Regions from separate parts of the Agrobacterium sp. NPDC090283 genome, predicted to be linked through region 4. Evidence: predicted binding sites of a transcription regulator. Region 4 holds the regulator's gene; each other region holds the start of a gene.
The links. Region 4 encodes PhoB, which activates phosphate uptake and scavenging genes when phosphate is short. Its sites were predicted from a motif close to TGTCATNNANCTGTCAT; they were not measured.
Positions count from the first base shown of each region.

Region 1: ACIQUH_RS08540 (YdcH family protein) is a predicted target of PhoB. The motif match lies at 3,003-3,019, and genes of this name have one in related genera.
Region 2: ACIQUH_RS01450 (DapH/DapD/GlmU-related protein) is a predicted target of PhoB. The motif match lies at 2,575-2,591, and genes of this name have one in related genera.
Region 3: ACIQUH_RS18570 (LTA synthase family protein) is a predicted target of PhoB. The motif match lies at 2,711-2,727, and genes of this name have one in related genera.

Region 1 is NZ_JBIVYG010000004.1:254,892-260,677, forward strand. It holds gene ACIQUH_RS08515 (tetratricopeptide repeat protein) at 44-664, opposite strand; gene ykgO (type B 50S ribosomal protein L36) at 766-891, opposite strand; gene ACIQUH_RS08525 (5-(carboxyamino)imidazole ribonucleotide synthase) at 1,039-2,115, opposite strand; gene purE (5-(carboxyamino)imidazole ribonucleotide mutase) at 2,127-2,594, opposite strand; gene ACIQUH_RS08535 (YdcH family protein) at 2,642-2,845, opposite strand; gene ACIQUH_RS08540 (YdcH family protein) at 3,080-3,256, shown strand; gene ACIQUH_RS08545 (sulfite exporter TauE/SafE family protein) at 3,360-4,124, opposite strand; gene ACIQUH_RS08550 (thiamine phosphate synthase) at 4,229-4,882, shown strand; gene ACIQUH_RS08555 (tetratricopeptide repeat protein) at 4,891-5,786, shown strand, end outside.
Region 2 is NZ_JBIVYG010000001.1:285,120-290,905, reverse strand. It holds gene ACIQUH_RS01465 (esterase-like activity of phytase family protein) at 9-1,367, shown strand; gene ACIQUH_RS01460 (hypothetical protein) at 1,607-1,954, shown strand; gene ACIQUH_RS01455 (hypothetical protein) at 2,128-2,475, shown strand; gene ACIQUH_RS01450 (DapH/DapD/GlmU-related protein) at 2,629-3,261, shown strand; gene ppx (exopolyphosphatase) at 3,293-4,816, opposite strand; gene ACIQUH_RS01440 (RNA degradosome polyphosphate kinase) at 4,813-5,786, opposite strand, start outside.
Region 3 is NZ_JBIVYG010000013.1:82,205-87,990, reverse strand. It holds gene ACIQUH_RS18575 (DUF1003 domain-containing protein) at 63-596, opposite strand; gene ACIQUH_RS18570 (LTA synthase family protein) at 713-2,653, opposite strand; gene ACIQUH_RS18565 (NAD+ synthase) at 2,875-4,554, shown strand; gene ACIQUH_RS18560 (glyoxalase superfamily protein) at 4,831-5,208, opposite strand; gene ACIQUH_RS18555 (hypothetical protein) at 5,401-5,786, shown strand, end outside.
Region 4 is NZ_JBIVYG010000034.1:7,509-13,294, forward strand. It holds gene ACIQUH_RS27190 (aspartate aminotransferase family protein) at 1-445, opposite strand, end outside; gene ACIQUH_RS27195 (GcrA family cell cycle regulator) at 877-1,410, shown strand; gene phoB (phosphate regulon transcriptional regulator PhoB) at 1,792-2,475, opposite strand; gene phoU (phosphate signaling complex protein PhoU) at 2,506-3,231, opposite strand; gene pstB (phosphate ABC transporter ATP-binding protein PstB) at 3,328-4,143, opposite strand; gene pstA (phosphate ABC transporter permease PstA) at 4,158-5,477, opposite strand; gene pstC (phosphate ABC transporter permease subunit PstC) at 5,474-5,786, opposite strand, start outside.

The DNA.
Region 1 (5,786 bases), on a different contig from region 4:
CAGCCCTATTAAATCCAATAAATAAAATCAGCGACGATCAATATTAGCCGCGTGTGCCCGCCAGCTTTTCCGAGAGATCGGCGGCTTCCTTGCGGGCGTCCTTGTCTGCGGGGTAAACCGCCAGATAGCGTTCCCAGGCCTTCAGTGCCAGCTCGTCGCGGCCGGAGGCTTCGAGGATGTTGGCAAGGCTTGCGAGCGCCGGAAAATAGCGCGGCTCTTTTTCGAGGGTCAGATTGATGTCCGCCATCGCCTTGCGGGTATCGCCATCGGCGAAATGCACCATGGCGCGGCGATAGGGCGCCTGCACATAGTTCGGGTCGAGCAGAATGACCTGATCGAGAAAATCATAGGCGGCGGCGTTGCGCTTTTCATCCGCAGCTTCGCCCGCCCATTGCATCAGGAGATTGATCGTCGCGCTGCCGGAATCATTCCATTCGGAGGCGATCTGGTTGGCGATGCTGCGCGCCTTGACCGCGTTGCGCTCTTTTTTCAGCGATGCGAAAAGAGTGTCGATGGTCTTGGCAGGGGAAGGCGCGGCCTCTGCCACGGCAGGCTGTTGTCCGTCCGCCGCATGAGCAATGGCGGCCATTCCCGGAATCAGGAGGCCGGCAGACAGGAAACCCTGAGCGAGGAAGATAGCCGTGCAAAAACGATTTGGGCGCATGGGTTAAAGCTTAACCCGACTGCGCCCAATATCAAATGCAAACTTCTGCACTGTCAACAAAGTGATCCGCGCGTTCAATCGCGAACCGCAGCCGCAGTCAATCAGCCCTGACGAGCCTTGAAGCGCGGGTTCTGCTTGTTGATGATGTAGACGCGGCCCTTGCGGCGAACCAGGCGGTTATCGCGATGACGGGCCTTAAGCGCTTTAAGCGAATTCTTGATCTTCATTTTACTGGTCCGCAGTTTTGCACGGTTTCTGCCGTGCTTATTCAAACAATCAAAAGCGCGCAACGGGGCGCGCTCTTTTCGGTTGGCAGGCAGATACCCGTTTGAGCCCTGCCTGTCAACACTCGGCCGCGTCTTTGCCTTAAAAGACTAGGCTTTTCCTGTGCGCAAAAGCTCGGTCACATGGCCCATCTTGCGGCCCGGCCGTGCTTCCGTCTTGCCATAGAGATGCACGAGACAGTCTTTTTTCGACAACCATGCCGGTACATCGTCGATGTCGTCGCCGATGAGGTTGGTCATGACGCAATCGGAGTGGCGCTCCGTGTTGCCGGGTGCGAGGTCCGAGACGGCCCGGATATGCTGTTCGAACTGTGAAATCACGCAGGCCGCTTCCGTCCAGTGGCCGGTATTGTGGACACGCGGTGCCATCTCATTGGCAACCAGCGAACCATCCGGCAGGACAAAGAACTCGATGCCGATGACTCCGACATAGTCGAGCGCGGCGAGAAGCTTCTCCGCCGATTGCACGGCAACAGCCCGCGCGGCATGCGAAAGCGCCGCCGGTACCGTCGACGTATGCAGAATGCCATTCAGATGGACATTTTCGGCCGGATCATAGCAGGTAACCGTACCGTCCTGGAAACGGGCAGCGATGATCGAAATCTCCCGCTCGAAGGCGATGAAGCTCTCGAGGATCAGCGGCACGCCGCCGAGCGCCGAAAAGGCGCCCCTGAGGTCCTCACCACCCCGGAAGAGACGCTGGCCCTTGCCGTCATAACCCATGCGGCGGGTCTTCAGCACGCCCTTGCCACCGAAGGCGGTCACGGCGGCTTCCAGTTCGTCCTGGCTGTCCACGGCGCGAAAATCGGCGGTGGGAATACCGCAACCGTTAAGGAAGCGTTTCTCCGTCAAGCGATCCTGCGAGGCGCTGAGCGCCTGCGCCGGCGGGTAAACGGGCACGGAAGCGCTGAGTTTCTCGGCGGCTGCGACGGGCACGTTTTCGAATTCGTAGGTGACGACATCGCAGCGGCTTGCAAGTTCGGCAAGCGCCTTTTCGTCGTCATATTCCGCGACGATCTGGTCGTTGCAGGCCTGCGCAGCCGGACAATCGGCCTGCGGTTCCAGCACGATGGTGCGGTGGTTGAGGCGGGCTGCGGCCATCGCCAGCATACGCCCGAGCTGCCCGCCACCGATGATGCCGATGGTCAGGTTGGTCGTCTTTGCCATCACATTTGTCGTCACTGGGCGCTGTCCATGGGATATTCCGCGACAGCCGCCGACTGGCGCGCACGCCAGGCATCCAGCCGGTCGGCGAGGTCCTCATCGCTCAGCGCCAGAACCGCGGCAGCGAGAAGGGCTGCGTTGATCGCGCCGGCCTTGCCGATGGCGAGCGTGCCGACGGGAATGCCGGCTGGCATCTGCACGATGGAATAGAGGCTGTCCTGACCGGACATGGTCTTCGATTGTACCGGAACGCCGAAGACCGGAAGCGGCGTCATGGCCGCCGTCATGCCCGGCAGATGGGCGGCCCCGCCGGCGCCGGCGATAACGACCTTGAAGCCTTCGTCCTTCGCGCCATTGGCGAAATCATAAAGCCTGTCCGGGGTGCGGTGGGCGGAAATGATGCGGGCTTCGTATTCGATGTCGAGCGCATCCAGCGTATCGGCGGCGTTCTTCATGGTCTCCCAGTCGGACTGGCTGCCCATGATGATGGCGACGGGGGGCGTTTCTGCTGTCACGTAATCTCTCCGGCTCAGGCGATGATATCGGGAATGACCTGGTCTTCCAGCTGGGTCATCTTGTCCTTGACGGCCAGCTTCTTCTTTTTCATGCGCTGTATTCTCAGCGCATCGCAGCTGGTCTGGATCATCGCGTTGATCGCCGCGTCATAATCCTCATGCTCCTGGCGCAGCCGCGCCAGCGTGAGCCTGATGTCCGCCTGGTCCTGATCGGGCATCTCGTCATCCCCATTTTATGCCGCCGGATCGGCTCCGGCGCGTATGTCATCCGTTCTGGAGGCTCTATCATCAAATCGCGGTAACGGGAAGTTATCCCTTGCGACCAAATTGCCCACTTATTGCCTTCATTTCGCCTTCGACAAGCGGCGCGATCCGTGTCACATTGCCGTCGTAAACCTGAAACTCCAGCGATGGAGAGCTGGAGGTAGGTTCAAAAAGGAAGGACGTGCCGCATGACCATTCAGGCTCATATTGCATCGCTCGAAAAGAAACACGGTGCTCTGGAGGAGGAGCTCGAAAGTATTCTTGCTTCCCCGTCGTCTGACGATAGAGAGATCGCGGACCTTAAACGTCGAAAACTGCGCCTGAAGGATGAACTGCAGAGGCTCAAGGCCTCGACAAGACATTGATTTATGCCAGACCGCCGACCCTCGATGAATGAGGGCCGGGCGGTCTGAGCCTTTCGAGCTCTGGCGGCGAAAACCTGCTGCCAGAGCTTTTTATTGCCGATTTTTAGAAAGGCAGCCCGTCCCACAGGAGCTTCAGCGCCGCAATCAGCGCCATGGTATACATCAGCGGGTAAAAGATGGCCGGTTTCAGATATTTCACCACCCTTGCACCGGCAAGCGTCGCCAACATCGCCACCGGCAGCAGGCTCGCCGATGTCTTGAGGTTGGTGGCATCGAGCGCGCCGAGCGCGAAATAGGGAATGAGCTTGATCGCATTCATGATGGCGAAGAAACGCACGCTCATGCCGGTATAGGTCTTGGGATCGAGCTTCAGCGGCAGGACATAAATCTGAAAGGGCGGTCCACCGGCATGGGCCACGAAGCTCGCATAACCGGAAAGGCTCGACCAAAGCGTGGCGGCAGCCGGTCTTTGCGGTTTGGCCGGAATTTCCTGGCCCTTCCGGCTTTTGAAACTCTCATGGAAATAACGCAGCACGAACAGGATCGTGACCGAGGCGACGACGAGACGCATGGCATCGGCAGATATGAGGCTCGAGGTCGCCCAGCCGAGCGCGATACCGGCGATGGCGCCGGGCAGCATGATGAGCAGCGTTTCCCGGTGATTATGGTGCCGCCACGCCCACAGCGCCACAAGATCCATGACGATCAGGATCGGCAGGAAGATCGCCGCCGCCTGTACCGGTGAGACGGCAAGCGCCATCAAAGGCACGCCCATCAGGGCCAGAGCGCCGCCCAGCCCGCCCTTGGAAAGGCCGACGAGCACGACTGCGGGGATGGCGACAAGATAAAAATGAAAATCGGTGAGCATGGATGGACGGTTGATCCTTTCGCCGGTCCGGTTTATCGGATTTGTCATATGAAAACGAGTGCAGATTGCGCGGTAAGCGTCTTCTGTCTGAAATGGACGAACCGATGACCCTAGTTGAAGACCGTTGCCGCCTTGTCCTGATCGTTCCGCAATCGGATGACGCGCAAAAGCAGGCGACAGAGGTGGAAGACGCATTGCGGGGCGGCGATGTCGCTTCCGTCATCATTCCGCAATATGGTCTGGATGATGCCGCTTTCCAGAAACGTGCCGAGCTGATCGTGCCCATCATCCAGAAGGCGGGGGCGGCGGCGCTCATCGCCGGTGACAGCCGGGTCGCCGGCCGCGTGAAGGCGGATGGGCTGCATGTGGTCGGAAATGGTGAGGCGCTCGCTGAGGCCGTGGAAAAATTCACGCCGAAGCTCATCGTCGGCGGCGGCAATGCGGATGACCGTCACAAGGCGCTGGAGCAGGGCGAGGCCAATCCCGATTATGTGTTTTTTGGAAAGCTCGAAGGCGACATCAAGCCGGAAGCGCATCCCAAAAATCTCGCGCTCGGCGAATGGTGGGCATCGATGATCGAAATCCCGGCCATCGTCATGGGCGGCACGGATATTTCCTCGGTTGTTGCCGTGGCCGAGACCGGTGTGGAGTTCGTGGCGATGCGCAGCGGCGTTTTCGACAATGCCAGTGGCGCTGCCCAGGCCGTTTCTGAAATCAACGCCCTGCTTGACGAAAAAGCGCCACGGTTTGACGGTTGATACAGGCGATGATCATGCGCTCCGTTCACCTCTGCCTTTCCGTTTCGCTGCTGGCGCTTGCTTTCGGCACGCCGGCGGGTGTCGCTTTTGCCCAGTCCGGGCCGCAGAGCGAAAGCAATGCGCTTTCCCGCCAGCTGGAAAAAGAGGCTCAGCCAACCCGTCAGGGCAGGGTGCAATCCGAAGAGCAGAAGGATTTGCAGCCGTCTGCGGGCGTGAATGTCTATCAGCGTATGGGCGCGGAACTGCCGGCCCTGCCGCCGGAAAAGGAATTCAAGGGCCGGGTGGACGAAGCTTACGGGCATTTCCAGCGCGGCGAATATGTGCAGGCGCTCGACAAGGCGCTGAACCGCGCGCAGAACGGTGACGCAGCCGCCCAGACGCTGGTGGCGGAAATGATGTCGCGTGGCCTCGGCATTGCCCGTGACGAGAAGACCTCCGCTTTCTGGTACCAGCAGGCGGCCGAGGGCGGCGATCCCGTCGCCATGTTCAAGTTCGCCCTGATCCTGATGGAAGGTAAATTCGTCACCCGCGACAAGGTCAAGGCCGACGATTTCATGCGCCGCGCGGCGGAAGCCGGCAATGCCTCTGCCCAGTTCAACTGGGGCCAGATACTGGTTTCGGAAAATCCCGGCGCCAAGGGCCTGCTGATGGCTTTGCCGTTCTATGAAAGATCCGCCGAACAGGGCATTGCCGATGCGCAATATGCGGTGTCGCAGATTTACTGGTCGCTCAAGGATGTGCCGGCCGAGAAGAAGGCAAAGGCGCGGGACTGGCTGACGCGGGCCGCGAAGGCGGGTTACGATACCGCGCAGGTCGATCTGGGCATCTGGCTGGTGAATGGTTTCGGCGGTGAGCGCAATCTGGATGAGGGCTTCCGCTGGCTTTACGGTGCGGCACAGCGCGG
Region 2 (5,786 bases), on a different contig from region 4:
TCTCCATCATGAAGCACATTCTTTTCGCGCCTTTCGCGGTTCTCGCGCTTGCCACCACCTCTTATGCGGCTGAGAAGGAGTTTCCGGCAAAGCTGGTCTCCCACGCCATTCTGCCGGCCAACACCATGATCGCGGCACCGGCCGATGCGCCTGAACATCTCAAGACCTCCGCCAAGTTCACGACCGCCGACCGCAAGCGCGCCGAAGGTCTCGGCACCGTGCCGGGCAAGGATGGCGTGCGCCTGACCGGCCTTTCCATGCCGTTCAACGGCCAGCCGATGCAGGGCTTTTCCGGCATCAAGACCATGCCCGACGGCAGCTTCTGGAGCCTTTCCGACAACGGTTTCGGTTCCAAGCTCAATTCCAGCGACGCCATGCTGATGCTTCACCATCTGAAACTCGATTGGGATGCCGGCAAGGTCAACGCGCTTGAAACCGTGTTCCTCTCCGACCCCGACATGAAGGCGCCCTTCCCCATCGTTCTCGAAGGCACCGAAAAGCGTTACCTGACGGGTGCGGATTTCGACGTCGAATCCATTCAGCCGGTCGCTGACGGTTTCTGGGTGGGTGAGGAATTCGGCCCCTACATCCTGAAATTCACCCGCGACGGCAAGCTGACCGACGTGATTTCCACCAAGGCTGGCGACATCGAGGTCAAGTCTCCCGATCATCCGGCTCTCGCCCTGCCCGGCAACCCGACGCAGAAAATGCCTGCCTTCAATCTCAAGCGTTCCGGCGGTTATGAAGGCATGGCCCTCTCCAAGGATGGCTCGAAGCTTTACGGTCTGCTGGAAGGCCCGCTCTACATGGCCGACGGCCAGGTGGAAAAAACCGAAGACGGCGCCACCGCGCTGCGCATCATCGAACTCGACACCGCCAAGAAGGCATGGACCGGCCGCAGCTGGCTTTATCCGCTGGCGGAAGGCGGCGAGGCGATCGGCGACTTCAACATGCTGGACGAGGCCACCGCCCTCGTCATCGAGCGCGACAATGGCGCCGGCACGGCCGACAAGGCCTGCGCCGACCCCAAGGCTCCGGCTGCGGACTGCTTCGCCCGCCCTGCCAAGCTGAAGCGCATCTACAAGATCGAACTCAACGACGCCAATGTCGGCAAGGCCGCGCGCAAGATCGGCTATATCGACCTGATGAAGGTTTCCGATCCTGACAATAAGAAGCGTCAGGGTGGCGGCAACGGTTATTACGACATGCCTTTCGTTACCATCGAGAATGTCGACCGCGTCGATGCCACGCATATCATCGTCGGCAATGACAACAACCTGCCCTTCTCGGCCGGCCGTGCGCTGGACAAGGCTGACGACAACGAATTCGTGCTGCTGGAAGTCAAGGACCTGCTCGACGCGAAATAAGACCAGGGCTGCTGTCACTTACTTTGGCAGCCGCCAATGATCCGGACGGAGCGCCCGGCAGACACAACGTCTGCAGGGCGCTCCGTTCCGATTCTCCGGAGCTAGAGCAATTCCGGTGAACACCGGTTCACCTCCATTACTCTAACTCTTTGTTTTTACGTATTTCCGGACTCAAAACCGAGTACACTTTTGCTGGAAATGCTTTAACCGAAACATGCTTGCGGAAAAGAAGACGTTTCATGCAGGACCATGCAGAGAGACTTTATTACGCCCTGAAGAAAAGCTGGTCGGGCGAGACGAGCGGCCTCTGGTCGCGCGAAAACCCCGCCAAGGGCCAAGGCAGCGTCACCGCGCTGGTGGTGCAGGATATTTTTGGCGGTGAGCTTGCCAAAACGGCGGTCAGCGGTGCCGACCATTTTTATAACATCGTCGAAGGCACCCGTTGGGATTTCACCTTTAGCCAATTCGATATTCCGGTCGGCTATCAGGACAGGCTTGCCAGCCGCACGGAAGCCATGGCGACGATAACACCGTTGCAATATGCCTATCTCAGCGCGTGTATCCGCAAGGCGCTGGGGCACGGCTGAGCCGTTTGCGCGAGGACTGCCAGTCTGTTGCCGTTTCGCCCGGCGAAACCCAGCATGCGTTCAGCTATTGTGTTTCGTTTCGCCACCACGATTTCAGTCTTTCCCGCAAAGCCGACACAATCCATACGATACTATCGGTCAGCGAAATGGGCGCACCGACAGGAGAGATTTCGATGAATGAGAGTTGCCCGGTCCTGACACCGGCGGAGCGGCAAATTCAGGATCTATTGCACCGCAAAGAAGCCGCGATGATGGCCACCATTCACGCGGCGCTCGAGCGCACCAGCAAGGAGGTCGCCGAGGCATTCCAGGCCGCCGATTCAGACATGCAGCCGCCGCCTCATGACTATTTTGCCGCTGTCGCACACCAGCAACTCTTCCTGATGTTATGCGGGGCGAACCCGGAGACCTTCGAGGGGGGAGACCCCGAAATCGCCGGCCACATCATTCGAAACGCTCAGAACATATCCGACCACTACTTTAAGAAAAAACCTGCCGCTGCGGATGTCCCGGGCGAGTGACACATCCTGCGGGAAGACAAGATTCGGTTCACGCGGCATCGCGCGAGGCCTGCATTTGGAAGGAATGCCCGGCCTGACCGGACTTCTTTGGCCATTCCACGTCACAGCGCCTTCATCATCGCCGGTTAAGCAGACGCAAATCCGGAGGCTGGAATGGATTCGACCGCACAGATCAAGCGCCCGAAAATCGCAGAGACCGTCATCCATGCGACGGCGAGCATAAGAGATTCAAATATCGGCGAATGCTGCGAAATTCTGGCTGACACCTCCCTGCACAACGCCGAACTCGGGGATTATTCCTATCTTGGCCCCCGTTGCATGGTGGGAGATGCGACAATCGGAAAGTTCTGCGCCATCGCCGCGGAGGTCAGGATAGGCGCCCCCAACCATCCGATGGACCGGCCATCGATGCATCGTTTCAGCTATTGCCCGGAATATTACGCCGCCGATACGGTGCGCGACGACGCCTTTTTCGACCAGCGGAGACAGGATCGCGCCATCATCGGGCACGATGTCTGGATCGGTCACGGGGTTATCGTTTTGCCGGGCGTTAAGGTTGGAGATGGCGCCGTACTTGCCGCCGGGGCCGTTGTTACCAGAGATGTGCCACCCTACACGATCGTCGGCGGCGTCCCCGCGAAAATCATTCGCGAGCGATTTTCGCGATCCATCGCGGAAAAACTTGCTTCACTCGCATGGTGGGACTGGCCCTTCGAAACGATCATGGCCAGGCTTTCCGACTTTCAGTCGAGCGACATCGAAGCCTTTTGCGAGCGCTGGTCGTAACCAGCGCCGCAAAACAGGGCATCGCCGTTCGTTACTCGAATACGAAGGCCAGCCGCTTGCCCGTCAGTCTCGCCAGCTGCTGCAAACGGCCATCCAGCCGCTCGCCGGCGAAATCGCAATAATCGTGCGGCACGACGAATTCCAGGTCCAGATCGGGATTGCCGGATTTGCGGAATTTCAGGTGATCGACGACACCCGGCATTGAGGCCGAAAAGAGGTAGACGACACGCAGCAGGCCACCGAGCAATTTCCCAAGCTCCTGCAAACGGTCGCCCGCCATGACGGCGAGCGGCTGGGTGGTGCCGTTGTCGTTCAAACCTTCGAAGCGATAATAATTGGCAAGCGCAATATAGGCGCGGCCGGGATGGGTGATTGCGACGAAGGAAGAATGCGCGATGATGTTGAGTGCCTGCAATCCGCGATAATCCGGATGGGCGCGCCAGCTGATATCGGCAAGAAGGCAGGCCGCCTGCCGGTAACGGCTTTCCTCATCCGTCTCATCGACACCGAAGACCGGGAAGGTGCGGCCGCTCCAATCCGCCAGTTCGCGCGCATGTTCCGGCGAGCGGGCGCGCAGGATGGCAAGCTCATCTGCCGCGACCAGCAGCGGATCGGATTCGCGCTCGGCTTCCGTCAGCAGCGAATAGAGATACCCTTCACGCACGCCCTGCGCGGAGAAGGCGATCTTTGCCGGCTTCATCACCCGCAAGACTTCGCGCATGGCAATCGCGCCGAAGGGCAGCAGCGAACGACGGTTCTTGGAAACCGCCTGCCAGGCCGGATCCTTGCTGTCCCGGGAGACGATGACCTCCTCCAGGAAATTCAGCATTTCTTCCAGCGGCAATTCATATCCTTGCATCATGTGCAGCGGATAGCCGGTAATTTCCATATGCAGCTTGGCGATATTTCGCCATGTGCCGCCCACGGCATAAAAGGTGCGCCCCTCGCCCGCCGCCAGAAGCTTTGCAAAGGATTTGACATGTTTTCTGGCGATGGTGGCCGCTTTTTCCAGCGAGCCATCGGATTGCTCGGAAAGCCTCAAGCCACCGAGCGGCAGGGTAATGCCCTCGCCGCAGCTCTTGCCCTTGATGTCGATGAGTTCGAGCGAACCGCCGCCGAGGTCACCCGCGATGCCGTCCGGATCATGGAAACCGCTGATCACGCCATAGGCGGAATAAAGCGCTTCCTTTTCGCCTGACAGAACCTCGATCTCGCAGCCGAGAATGGCTTCGGCCTCGCGGATGAAATCCGGGCCGTTCTCCGCCTCACGCGCCGCAGCCGTCGCCAGCACATAAAGCTTCTGCGCCTGCGCCTGCTCGGACAGCACATGAAAACGCCTGAGCGCCATCAGCGCCCGGCTGACGCCTTCCTCATGCATACGCCCCGTCAGCGCCAGCCCTTTGCCAAGGCCGCACAGGACCTTTTCATTGAACAGCACCGCGGGGGCGCGGGAAAGACCTTCATATACGACGAGACGAACGGAGTTCGAACCAATATCTATGACGGAAACGGGGGCAAGGCCGGTCAGCCGCCCCTGTGCTTCTGATCGAGTCATTCAGCCTGTTTCTTGCGGGACGAAATCAACCCGGCAATCAATTTGGGCGCACTGGACTTCAGGGCTTCACCACGTCCGGAAAGGCTGGGATTGGTCATGAAATAGTGCTGCGCGTTGAACGGTTCTTCGCCTTTACGCACCTCGATGCGCCTCGACGTTCCGTCCGCAAGTATCTCGTAGCTCTGCTGGTTGTCAATGAGATTGCCCAGCATAATCTGTGAAAGAACCTGCTCGTGCACGGTGGGATTGGTGAGCGGCACCAGCGTTTCCACGCGCCGGTCGAGGTTGCGCGGCATCATGTCGGCCGAGCCGATATAGACCAGCGCCTTGTCCGAAGGCAGGCCGAAACCGTTGCCGAAGCAGAAGATGCGGCTGTGCTCGAGGAAGCGGCCGACGATGGATTTGACGCGGATATTGTCCGACAGGCCGGGAACCTGCGGGCGCAGGCAGCAGATGCCGCGCACGACGAGATCGACCTCCACGCCCGCCGCGCTGGCGCGGTAGAGCGCATCGATGATCTCAGGGTCGACCAGCGAATTCATCTTCATCCAGATCGCCGCCGGCGCGCCGCGCTTGGCATGCTCGATCTCTTCATTGATGTGCTTCACGATGCGGGCGCGCAGCGTATAGGGCGAAATGGCGAGCTTCATGCCCTCTTCCGGCTCGCCGTAACCCGTGATGAAGTTGAAGATATTCGCCATGTCATGGGCGATCTTCGGGTTGCAGGTGAAGAAGGACAGGTCGGTATAGATCTTGGCCGTGATCGGGTGATAGTTGCCGGTGCCGAGGTGGCAATAGGTTCTGAGCTTGCCATCCTCGCGGCGCACAACCATCGACATCTTGGCATGGGTCTTGAGCTCGATGAAGCCGAAGACGACCTGCACGCCGGCGCGCTCCAGGTCTCGCGCCCAGCGGATATTCGCCTCTTCGTCGAAACGCGCCTTCAGCTCGACCAGGGCGGTGACGGATT
Region 3 (5,786 bases), on a different contig from region 4:
ACTGGATACAAGATAACAGCACGCGGCAGGGCGGGGAAAAGCGGGGATGAATTTTTCCGGCGTCAGTCTTCCTTGCGGGTGACATGGCGGTGCAGCGCGGCAAGATCCTGGCGCAGCGCGGCCAGTTCGGCCAGCACCTTCACATCGATCTTTTCGTGCAGGGAAAGAACTTCAAGCTCGGCCTTCAGGTTCACCTCGTAATCCTTGGCGGCCTCGAAACGGTCGCGCGCGGCCTGCCGGTTCTGCGACATCATGATGATCGGCGCCTGAATGGCGGCCAGCATGGAAAGCAGCAGGTTGAGGAAGATGAAGGGGTAGGGATCGAAGGCGCCGGTGGTCAGGATGATGGTATTGATCACGGCCCAGAAGATCAGGAAAAAACAGAATGCGAGGATAAAACCCCAGGAGCCGCCGACCCTGGCGATATTGTCGGCCAGCCTGTCGCCCAAACTCGCGCCGGCGGAAAATTCCGCGTTGGTGTCGGTCGAAATCAGCTTTTTCTGATGTGACAGTTCGAGAATGCGCCGCTCCACTTCGCCGATTTCGCGGGAGGAGCGCTTGAAATGCGAAACGATATAGTCGGAGATATCTGACACGGTGTGTCTCCGGTTCTGGTGGGGCGATGCGGATATTTCCCGAGATAAACCCGCATGGTGGCGGAATTCAAACGATTTCCACCACCATGCGGTTCAGGCGTCGCCGCCGAAAATCATCAGACCGCCGGCGTGCCCTCGTGCAGCCAGTTGAAACCGGGGAAGAAGCGCTCGCGGCCATATTGCTGGCCGAACATCATGTCGAATTGCAGCAGGCGGTAGTCGCGCACCACGTCGGGAACGGCGTTCGGGGCAATAGACCAGTCGGGCAGGGCGTTGCCATCGGTCGTCACCAGCATATGCCGGTCGATGACGGAAAAGGCCTGCTGCACCTCGCCGAGCGTGCCGGTGTAGAAGGGATCGGAGAAGCCCGCCGTCTTCAGCACGTGATAGGGCAGAAGCGCCGGGCTGATGGTGCCGATATTCTTGCGCACGCCCTTCTTGGAAGACCAGACGACCAGCGGCGTCTCGTGTTCCTTCTTCATCACGTCAAGCGGTGCGCGGCGGCTGGCCACCATGCCCGGCATGTAGCCGCTTTCCACGAAGGTCTGGCCGAGCGGCGGCAGGTGATCGCCGAAGAGGACGATGATGGTTTCGCGGTCGCGCTTCTTTGCCCAGCGCATCAGTTTCAGCAGCGCTTCGTCAGCTTCCGCCACCCCTTGGGAATAGGTGGCGAGTGCCTGCGAGGCCGAGGCGGAGAGATCGCCTTCGATGCCTATGGTGTTTTCCGCGTAACGGGTCGCCTCGTAGGGGCCGTGTCCCTGCAGGGTGACGGCGAAGAGGAAGAGCGGGTTCTGCGCCTTCTCGGCCGCCGCCATGATCTCGTCCATCAGCGCATCGTCCGAGGCGAAGTTGCCGCGTTTTTCCATGGCCGGCAAAGTCTCTTCGGAGCGGAATTCCTCGAAGCCGAAATTCGCGTAGACCTGCTTGCGGTTCCAGAACCATTCCTGGAACGGGTGCATGGCGATTGCCGAATAACCTTCACCGCGGAAGAAGCTGGCGAGCGAGGGCACGGGGCGGCGGATATATTGCTGATAGGGAATGCTGCCATAGGGCAGGAAGGCGTTGGAAAAGCCGGTCAGCGCCTCGAATTCCACATTCGCCGTCATGCCGCCGAACTCGGGCGAAAACACATTGCCGGACTGTTTGGCGCGGATCGTCGGCATCGGGTCGGCAGAAAGGTTCACATTTTTGAGCCGGGCGGGATCCCACAGCGATTCGCTCATCAGCATGATGACATCGGGGTAATCGCCCTTGTTGGCGGCGAAAGAGGCGGGTTCCGAGGTAAGATCGGCAATGCTGTTTTCGCCGTAACCCTGCGGGGTCGAGACGTTGGCCATCGGAATATTGAAGGCGAAGGCCATCAGGAAACCGTTATGGCGGTAATTTTCCTGCTGGTCCCACATCATGGGAATGATGTTGAGGCGATCGCGGACCCAGGAATAATGCGAATAATCCATCAGCGAGGCGAGGCCGGCAAGAAGCGGCAGCGCCAGCGCGAGACCGGCGGCGCGTTCGCGCCAACGCAGGATGGGCGAATGACGGCGCGCTAGCAGCCAGAGGGCCGCAAGAGCGGCAATCGTGGCGCAGATGCCGAGAGCGACCAGCACCGCCGTCAGCGGTTGGGCCTTCAGCATCGTGGGCAAAAGCTCAAGTATCTGGCGGCCGAACAGCAGGTCGGAGGGATAAAGCGGATCGGAGAGATAGGTCTGCTTCTGCGCGGAAATAAGCCCGGTCAGCGCGCAGAGCGGCGCAACTGCGATGAGGGACAGATAACGCCGGCCAAGAAGTGCATCCAGTGCGACGAGAAGGGTGAGCACGGCGGCAATGGTGGTCATGCCCGGGCGGGCGGAGGAGGTGAGGAAAACACCGACATCATGGAGCGAACCACGGGCGATCCATTCCAGCGCCACGACGAGCACGATCGACGCGACCGTCAGATTGGCAAGCGGATGGGCCGCGGCCGAAAGCTTCGAAAGGCTCCTTGTCCATGCGGGCGAAAAGACGAAACCAGCCTTTTCGGAAGCCGTTGTTTTTGGCGCCGAATCTCTCAAACTCATACTCCGGTATTTCAGGCGTCCGCCCAATCCGGGGAGATGAATCGGGCGTCGCAAAAGTGTCATGTAACTGTCACATAAGCGCGATGAACGCGACATGAACTTTGCGCAACCTGGCTGGCGCGGCGATAACCTTAGCGTGAACGCGTGCCTGCCATGCGTAACGGATGCCGCCATGCAATTGCCGCGTTGCGGAGCGGGCACGGGCGCGGTATTGAAAAGCCATGAGCGACAGACACGATATAGAGAACCATCTCCGGATTGCCGTCGGGCAGTTCAATCCCACCGTTGGCGACGTGGCGGGCAATCTCGCCAGGGCGCGCGAGGCAAGGGCCGATGCGGCAACGCAGGGCGCCGACCTTCTGCTTCTGACCGAGCTGTTCATTTCAGGCTATCCGCCGGAGGATCTGGTGCTGAAGCCGGCTTTTCTGAAGGCCTGCCTGAAGGCGGTGGAAGAGCTGGCGGCGGAGACCGCCGATGGCGGGCCGGGTGTCGTCATCGGTTTTCCGCGACAGGGCGAAACGGGCCGGCACAATTCTGTGGCGCTGCTGGATGGCGGCAAGATCATCGCGCTGCGCGACAAGATCGACCTGCCGAATTACGGCGAGTTCGACGAGAAGCGGGTTTTCGCCGAAGGATCGATTTCCGGTCCCTATAATTTTCGCGGTGTGCGCATCGGCATTCCGATCTGCGAGGAAATCTGGAACGACATGGGCGTGTGCGAAACGCTCGCCGAAAGCGGGGCGGAAATCCTGTTGGTGCCGAACGGGTCGCCCTATTATCGCGGCAAGCTCGATGTGCGCCATCAGGTCGCGCTGAAACAGGTGATCGAGAGCGGCCTGCCGCTGGTTTTCGCCAACCAGCTGGGCGGGCAGGACGAACTGGTGTTCGACGGCGCGAGTTTCGGTTTTAATGCCGACAAGACGCTTGCCTTCCAGATGAGCCAGTTCGAGGCCACACTTGCCGTCACCGACTGGAAACGCACTGCCGATGGCTGGCATTGCGAAAGCGGGCCATTCTCGAAAATTCCCGAAGGCGAGGAGGCGGATTACCGTGCCTGCATGCTGGGATTTCGTGACTACGTCAACAAGAACGGCTTCAAGAGCGTGGTTCTCGGCCTTTCCGGCGGTATCGATTCGGCGATCTGCGCGGCACTGGCTGTCGATGCGCTGGGCGAGGAGCGGGTGCGCTGCATCATGCTGCCCTATCGTTATACATCGGAAGAATCGCTGAAAGACGCCGCCGATTGCGCGAAAGCGCTGGGCTGCCGTTACGATATCGTGCCGATTTCGGAGCCGGTGGAAGGGTTCCTCTCGGCGCTCTCCGATCTCTTCGAGGGCACGGAAGAGGGCATTACCGAGGAAAACCTGCAGAGCCGCACGCGCGGCACCATTTTGATGGCCGTCTCGAACAAGTTCGGCTCGATGGTGGTGACGACGGGCAACAAGTCCGAGATGTCAGTGGGTTACGCCACGCTTTATGGCGACATGAATGGTGGTTTCAACCCCATCAAGGACCTTTACAAGATGCAGGTCTATGCCATTTCCAGCTGGCGCAACGCCCATGTGCCGCCGGGCGCGCTCGGTCCTTCCGGTGAGGTGATCCCGGCCAATATCATTTCCAAGGCCCCGTCGGCCGAATTGCGGCCCAACCAGACCGACCAGGATTCGCTGCCGCCCTATCCGGTGCTGGACGATATTCTGGAATGCCTGGTCGAGAAGGAAATGTCGGTCGAGGAAATTCTGGCGCGCGGCCATGATGTGGCGACCGTGCACCGGGTGGAGCATCTGCTCTATCTCGCCGAATACAAGCGCCGGCAATCGGCGCCGGGCGTGAAGATCACCAAGAAGAACTTTGGGCGTGACCGGCGTTATCCGATCACCAACCGGTTTAGGGATCGGTGATTGCGACGGTTTCCGGAAGGCGTGGTTAACGCCGAATCTTCTTCATAAACAGGGCGATTGCTGTACGAAGGTGCGGCAAATTTCTTCTCCCCGCCGGGGAGAAGGTGGCCCGAAGGGTCGGATGAGGGGGCTAGCTCTCGATCTATCTCGACCCTCACCCCCTCATCCCGCTGCCGCGGACTTCTCCCCGGCGGGGAGAAGAAACAAGTGGCATGCGCCCGGTCCACGGCGCGGATATGTGAATGGCGCGGAGAGCACCCGCGCCGCTTCCTTACCTTAAATAACCTGCCCCACATCGATGCGGTTGCCATCCGGGTCTTCGAACACAAAGGCGCGCAGGCCATAATCCTTGTCCTGCAGCCCCTTGATGATGCGCAGCCCCTGGCTCTTGCACAGCGCGTGCAGCGCATCGACATCGCTGACCATCATATGCGCGACATTGAAGGGCGCTGCCTTGTGGGTGGGCTGCAATGTCAGGTGCAGCTCGGCATTGCCCTGTTTGAGGATCATGAAACCGACGGGGGTGCCGTTTTCGAAGGTCTTTTCGAAGCCCAGCACGCCAACGTAAAAATCATGGGCCTTTTCGATATTCCTGACAGGAAGCATGGCGGCGATCCGCCCGAAGCGGATGCCGTGATCGGCGATGGTATTCATCGCGGAACCTCGGATCTGGGAGAAACGGCAGGCGGCGCGGACGGTGCCGGGGCGCGGGCGTTTTTTCCGGTTTGAATTTGCAGGACGGTGCCTGCCGCCCTAGGATCATAATCGAGGCGATGGCGGATGCAAACGGAATGTCTCTATTGCCGAGCGCCTTGAGCGAGAACACAGACACGCCCGGGAGGCAGAATGCGCAGCTCCATCGAAATCTTCAACATCCGCACCCGGCAGATGCGGGTGGTGTGGCAGACGCCTGATCTCTTCGAAGCGCCGAACTGGTCGCCGGATGGAAAATACCTGCTGTTGAACAGCGAGGGGCTGCTTTATCGCCTGTCTCTTTCCGGTAGGGCCGCGCCGGAAAAGGTCGATACCGGCTTTGCCGCGCTCTGCAACAACGATCACGGCATTTCGCCTGACGGTTCGCTTTATGCCATCTCCGACAAGGTGGAATTCGGCAAGAGCGCCATCTATCTCCTGTCCTCTATGGGAGGCGCACCGCGGCTGATGACGAGGAACCTTCCTTCCTACTGGCACGGCTGGTCGCCGGATGGGAAAAGCTTTGCCTATTGCGGCAT
Region 4 (5,786 bases):
GATATTTCTGCTGACCACCGGCGGCGATCGTCGCCAGCGTACGGCCATGAAAGGCGCCTTCGAAGGTGATAATCCGGAACTTTTCCGGATGTCCCTTGGAATAATGATAACGGCGCGCGGTCTTGATCGCGCATTCCAGCGCTTCCGCGCCGGAATTGGTGAAGAAGACCTTGTCCGCGAATGTCGCTTCCGTCAGGCGCTTTGCAAGCTTTTCCTGGCCCGGTACTTCATAAAGGTTCGAAACGTGCCAGACCTTCTCGGCCTGGGTCTTGATCGCTTCCACGAGGTGCGGATGGGCGTGGCCCAGCGAGTTGACCGCGACACCGGCTGCAAAATCCAGATATCGTTCGCCGCTTTCCGTGAACAGCCAGACGCCCTCGCCTCGCTCGAAGCGCAGGGGGGCTCTTGCAAACGTATCGAACAATGGCGCGGCGGCTTCGGCCATGGCTGTATCACTCCTTGCGCGGATGCGCTGTCAGACGGTTGTCAATAGGCTTTCGGGGTTATCCCTTGCCTGAAAATCAAAAATGCCGCCTCGCGGCGGCAGGGGCACTATTGTCACTTCGCCTGCCGATGTCAACAAAAGTCCGCGTTTCCCGGGCTTCTCAAGCACTAGTAGGAGGCGGACGGCGAGGCCCAAGGTGTTGCCTTTCAGACTCAACTCGCCAGCAAGTTGGGGAAAACCGGAAAATCGATTCCAGATGATTCCCGCGACTCTTGCCACGGAGTCAGGCTGGCACTAGGTTAATCGCTAATTACTAGACTGCATTGCGGCGGAACTAGTCACCAAAAATCCGGCGGAAACCACGCTCGCGGCACGCCCGCGAGACGGAGAGGGATTCTGCCGACATTATACGCGACGAGCGGAGAAGCGGCATGAACTGGACAGACGAGCGGGTCGAAAAACTCAAGAAATTGTGGTCCGAGGGGCTTAGCGCCAGCCAGATAGCGGCGCAGCTGGGCGGCGTCAGCCGCAATGCCGTGATCGGCAAGGTCCATCGCCTTAACCTGCCTGGCCGCGTGAAGGCCGGCGGCCCGGTCACTTCGGCGCGTTCCGCGCCCAAGCGCGCTGCCGCCCCCGCCCCACGCGCGACGAATTTCGCAAACCGCGTCAGCGCAGCCCCCGCGCGGGCCTTGAACCGCTCCAACGCGGCAACGGCGCTGCACGAGGAGATCGATATCGAGACCGCCGAAGTTCTCGAATACGTTCCTTCCAAGAACGTCGTTACGCCAATTTCCCGTCGCCTGACGCTGACGGAACTGACGGAACGCACCTGCAAGTGGCCGGTTGGCGACCCCTTGAAAGACGATTTCCATTTCTGCGGTTGTGAAGCACTGGAATCTTCGCCCTATTGCAAGTTCCATGCAAAGCTCGCCTACCAGCCGGTAAGCGAGCGTCGCAAGGCTTGAGTGTTGCGGCACGCATTCGACACTCAAAAACTACGGGCCTTCGGGCCCGTTTTTTTATGGCGAAATTCAAGGCGGCTCCGCCTTGCAGCACGCATTGTTTAAGAGGCGCTCCAATCCTTGTTCTTGCGCAATCTGCGGACGCAAACCGCGACGCGTCCCTTACTGCAAATGCTCTGAATTCGTCGGCGGCGTGCCGCATCCTTCCTCCTGAGAGGCTTCACTGCGCAATCCGGATTTCAGCGGACGTCCATCACCCTCAAGAATGACAGGGGTGCCGCATTTGCGGAAGGCTCAAAATCGAAAGGCCCGACACCATTCCGGTCCCGGGCCTTCTGATTTTTGGGGAATTATCCTAAGTGAAACCATCGGTTTCGGTTTTGCTCAGGCTTCCATCGAATATCCGGCGCCGCGCACGGTGCGGATGACATCCTGCATATGCGAAAAATTGAGCGCCTTGCGCAGACGCCCGACATGCACGTCGACGGTACGCTCATCCACATAGATATCGTGGCCCCAGACGCCGTCCAGCAATTGCGAGCGGGAGAATACCCGGCCCGGAGAGGTCATCAGGAATTCCAGCAGCCGGAACTCCGTCGGACCGAGGCGCACTTCGCGGCTTTTGCGGTGAACGCGATGGGTCTCGCGATCCAGTTCGATATCACCGCATTTCAGCACCGAAGACAGAACCTCGGGACGAGCCCGGCGCAGCATGGCCTTGACGCGGGCCATGAGTTCCGGCGTCGAGAACGGCTTGACGACATAATCGTCGGCACCGGTGGCAAGGCCACGAACCCGTTCGCTTTCCTCGCCGCGCGCCGTCAGCATGATGATGGGCAGGCGTTCGGTTTCCGGCCGCATTCTAAGCCGCCGGCACAGTTCGATGCCGGAAACGCCGGGCAACATCCAGTCCAGGATGAGAAGATCCGGAATACGCTCCTGCAGCCTGATTTCCGCCTCGTCGCCACGGGGTATCGTGTCGACGTCATATCCCTCAGCCTCGAGATTGTAACGAAGCAGGACGCTCAGCGCTTCCTCGTCTTCCACAACTGCAATCTTGGGCACCATATGCTAACTCCGCAAGCCGCTGCTTGTCTGTTACTCGGTCACCGAACCGAGCGTGTTGGAACTGTCGTCCTTCGGACGCTCGCCCTCCGGCTGGCTGCCGGTGGTCATGTAATAGATCGTCTCGGCGATATTGGTGGCGTGGTCGCCGATACGCTCGATGTTCTTGGCGCAGAAAAGAAGATGCGTGCAGGTGGTGATGTTGCGCGGATCTTCCATCATGTAGGTCAGAAGCTCGCGGAAGAGCGACGTATACATGGCGTCGATTTCTTCGTCGCGCTCGCGGATGGCATTGGCCTTCTCGGCGGAACGTGTGGAATAGACGTCAAGGACTTCCTTGAGCTGCACCAGTGCCAGCTCCGACAGATGCTCGATGCCGCGGGCGAGCTTGCGCGGCACGCCGGTTCCGGCAACCGCGATGACGCGCTTGGCGGTGTTCTTACCGAGATCACCGACGCGCTCGAGGTCGCCGGCGATACGCAGGGTGCCGATGATCTCGCGAAGATCGGCCGCCATCGGCTGGCGTCTGGCGATGGTGACGATGGCCTTGTCGCCGATCTCCCGCTCGGAATGGTCGAGGATCGTATCGTCGGAAATGACCTTCTGCGCAAGCGCGGCATCGGAATTGACGAGCGCACGCACGGCGTCGGCGCACATCTGTTCCGCAAGACCGCCCATTTCCGCGATGCGGCGCGTCAGAAACTTCAATTCATCGTCATAGACGGAAACGATATGCGAATGGGTTGTTGTCTGTGTCATGGTCTAGTCCTCCGGCTCGGCCCGCATGCGCGTGCCCGGAAGCGGGCACGGCAGAGGCACCAGTCTTGTTCGGTTTCGATAAAGCGCCGGCCGGGATCAGCCGAAGCGGCCCATGATGTAGTCCTGCGTGCGCTGGTCGTCGGGATTGGTGAACATCTTGTCGGTTTCGTTTTCCTCGACAAGATGGCCAAGATGGAACATGGCCGTGCGCTGGGAAACACGGGCCGCCTGCTGCATGGAGTGCGTGACGATGACGATCGTATAATTGGTGCGCAGCTCGTGGATCAGCTCCTCGACCTTTGCGGTCGCAATCGGGTCCAGCGCCGAGCAGGGCTCGTCCATCAGGATCACTTCCGGGCTGACGGCAACCGCGCGGGCAATGCACAGACGCTGCTGCTGACCACCGGAAAGGCCGGTGCCGGATTCGTGCAGACGATCCTTCACCTCGTTCCAGAGACCCGCCTTCTGCAGGCTCTGCTCGACGATCTGATCCATATCCGCCTTGTTGCGGGCGAGACCGTGGATGCGCGGGCCGTAGGAAATATTCTCGTAGATCGACTTCGGAAAGGGGTTCGGCTTCTGGAACACCATGCCGACACGGGCGCGCAGTTCCACGACATCGATCTGCTGATCGTAAATATCGTCGGTGTCGAGCGTGATCTTGCCGGTGACCCGGCAGCCGTCGATCGTATCATTCATACGGTTCAGGGTACGCAGGAAGGTGGATTTACCGCAGCCGGACGGGCCGATCAGCGCCGTCACCGTATTTTCCCGAACGTTGAGGTTCACGTCGTAAAGCGCGCGCTTTTCGCCGTAATAAACCGAAACGTCCTTGCCGATCATCTTGTATGAGACTTCATTCATTTTCTTGTCCAGCGCCTTTTCAACTGCTGCTTCCGACAACATGTTCATTGCTCAAGCTCCCTCTACCAGCGCCGTTCGAAGCGGCGACGCAACAGGATTGCGCCAACATTCATGACGATGAGGAACAAAAGCAGGATGATGATAGCGCCAGATGTCCTTTCGACAAAGGCGCGCTCGGCTTCGTTCGCCCACATGTAAATCTGCACCGGCAGGGCCGTGGACGGATCCATCGGCGTTGTCGGGTAGTTCGCGACGAATGCCACCATGCCGATCAGCAGCAGCGGCGCCGTTTCGCCCAGCGCGTGGGCGAGACCGATGATGGTGCCGGTCAGGATGCCGGGCATGGCAAGCGGCAGCACATGATGGAAGATCGTCTGCATCTTGGACGCACCGAGACCGAGGGCTGCGGCGCGGATCGACGGCGGCACGGCTTTGAGGGCAGCGCGGGTCGCGATGATGATCGTCGGCAGGGTCATCAGCGTCAGGACGAGACCGCCGACCAGCGAAGCCGAGCGCGGAAAGCCCATGAAGTTGATGAAGACGGAGAGGCCGAGCAGACCGTAAACGATCGAAGGAACGGCCGCGAGATTGTTGATATTCACCTCGATAAGATCCGTCAGACGGTTCTTCGGAGCGAATTCCTCAAGATAGATCGAAGCGGCAACACCAATCGGCAATGACAGCACCAGCACGATCAGCATCATGTAGAAGGAGCCGATCAGCGCCACGCCGACACCCGCCGCTTCCGGACGGCTCGAGGCGCCGTTGACGAAGATACCGGTGTTGAAATGTTTGCCGAGCTGGCCGCTTTCGGCGAGCTGGTTCATCCAGCCGAGCTGCTGGTTCGAGATACGGCGATTGGCCTCATCCGCCGTCAGATCGACCTGGCCCTTGAAGGCGCTGTCGACGTCGCCCGACGCCAGAAGCGTGACGGTGCGCGTGGTGCCGATGACGGCGGGATCGGCGACGACGATGTCGCGAAGCTGCGTACGCACGCTGTCGGAGATCAGGAGGTTGACGGCACGCAGGCCGGCACGGTCCGTCGGCGCAACGCCGAGAACCTTGGCGACGGCATCGCGGGCAACGACCGGATAATTGGCCGTCATCAGTTTCGCCGGGTTCGTGGCGCGCTCATTCTTGGGATCGATGATCTGTTCGGAAAATTCGACCGGAACGGTGATCATCGTCTGCTGGAAGGCGGTGTAACCCTTGGAAACCACCGAGAACAGCAGCAGGAACAGAAAGATGAGGCCGAAGGAAATCGCTGCCATGCCGTAAGCACGGAAGCGGCGTTCGGCGGCATAGCGGCGCTTGATGCCGATATCACGGCGTGTGGCCCTGTTGACGGCAGCACCGGCTGCGGGAGAAACGATGTCGGTCATTCATATTGCTCCCGGTATTTGCGCACGATGTAAAGCGCGTAGATATTCAGGCAAAGCGTGATGGCGAAAAGCGTGATGCCGAGCGCAAAGGCAACCAGCGTCTGCGGCGAGGTGAATTCAAGGTCGCCGGTGAGCTGGCTGACGATCTTGACCGTTACCGTGGTCATGGGCTCGAAGGGATTGAGCTGCAGGCGGGCAGCAACACCTGCCGCGAGAACCACGATCATGGTTTCACCGATGGCACGCGACGCCGTCATCAGCACGGCACCGACGATGCCGGGAAGAGCGGCCGGAATAATGACCCTCTTG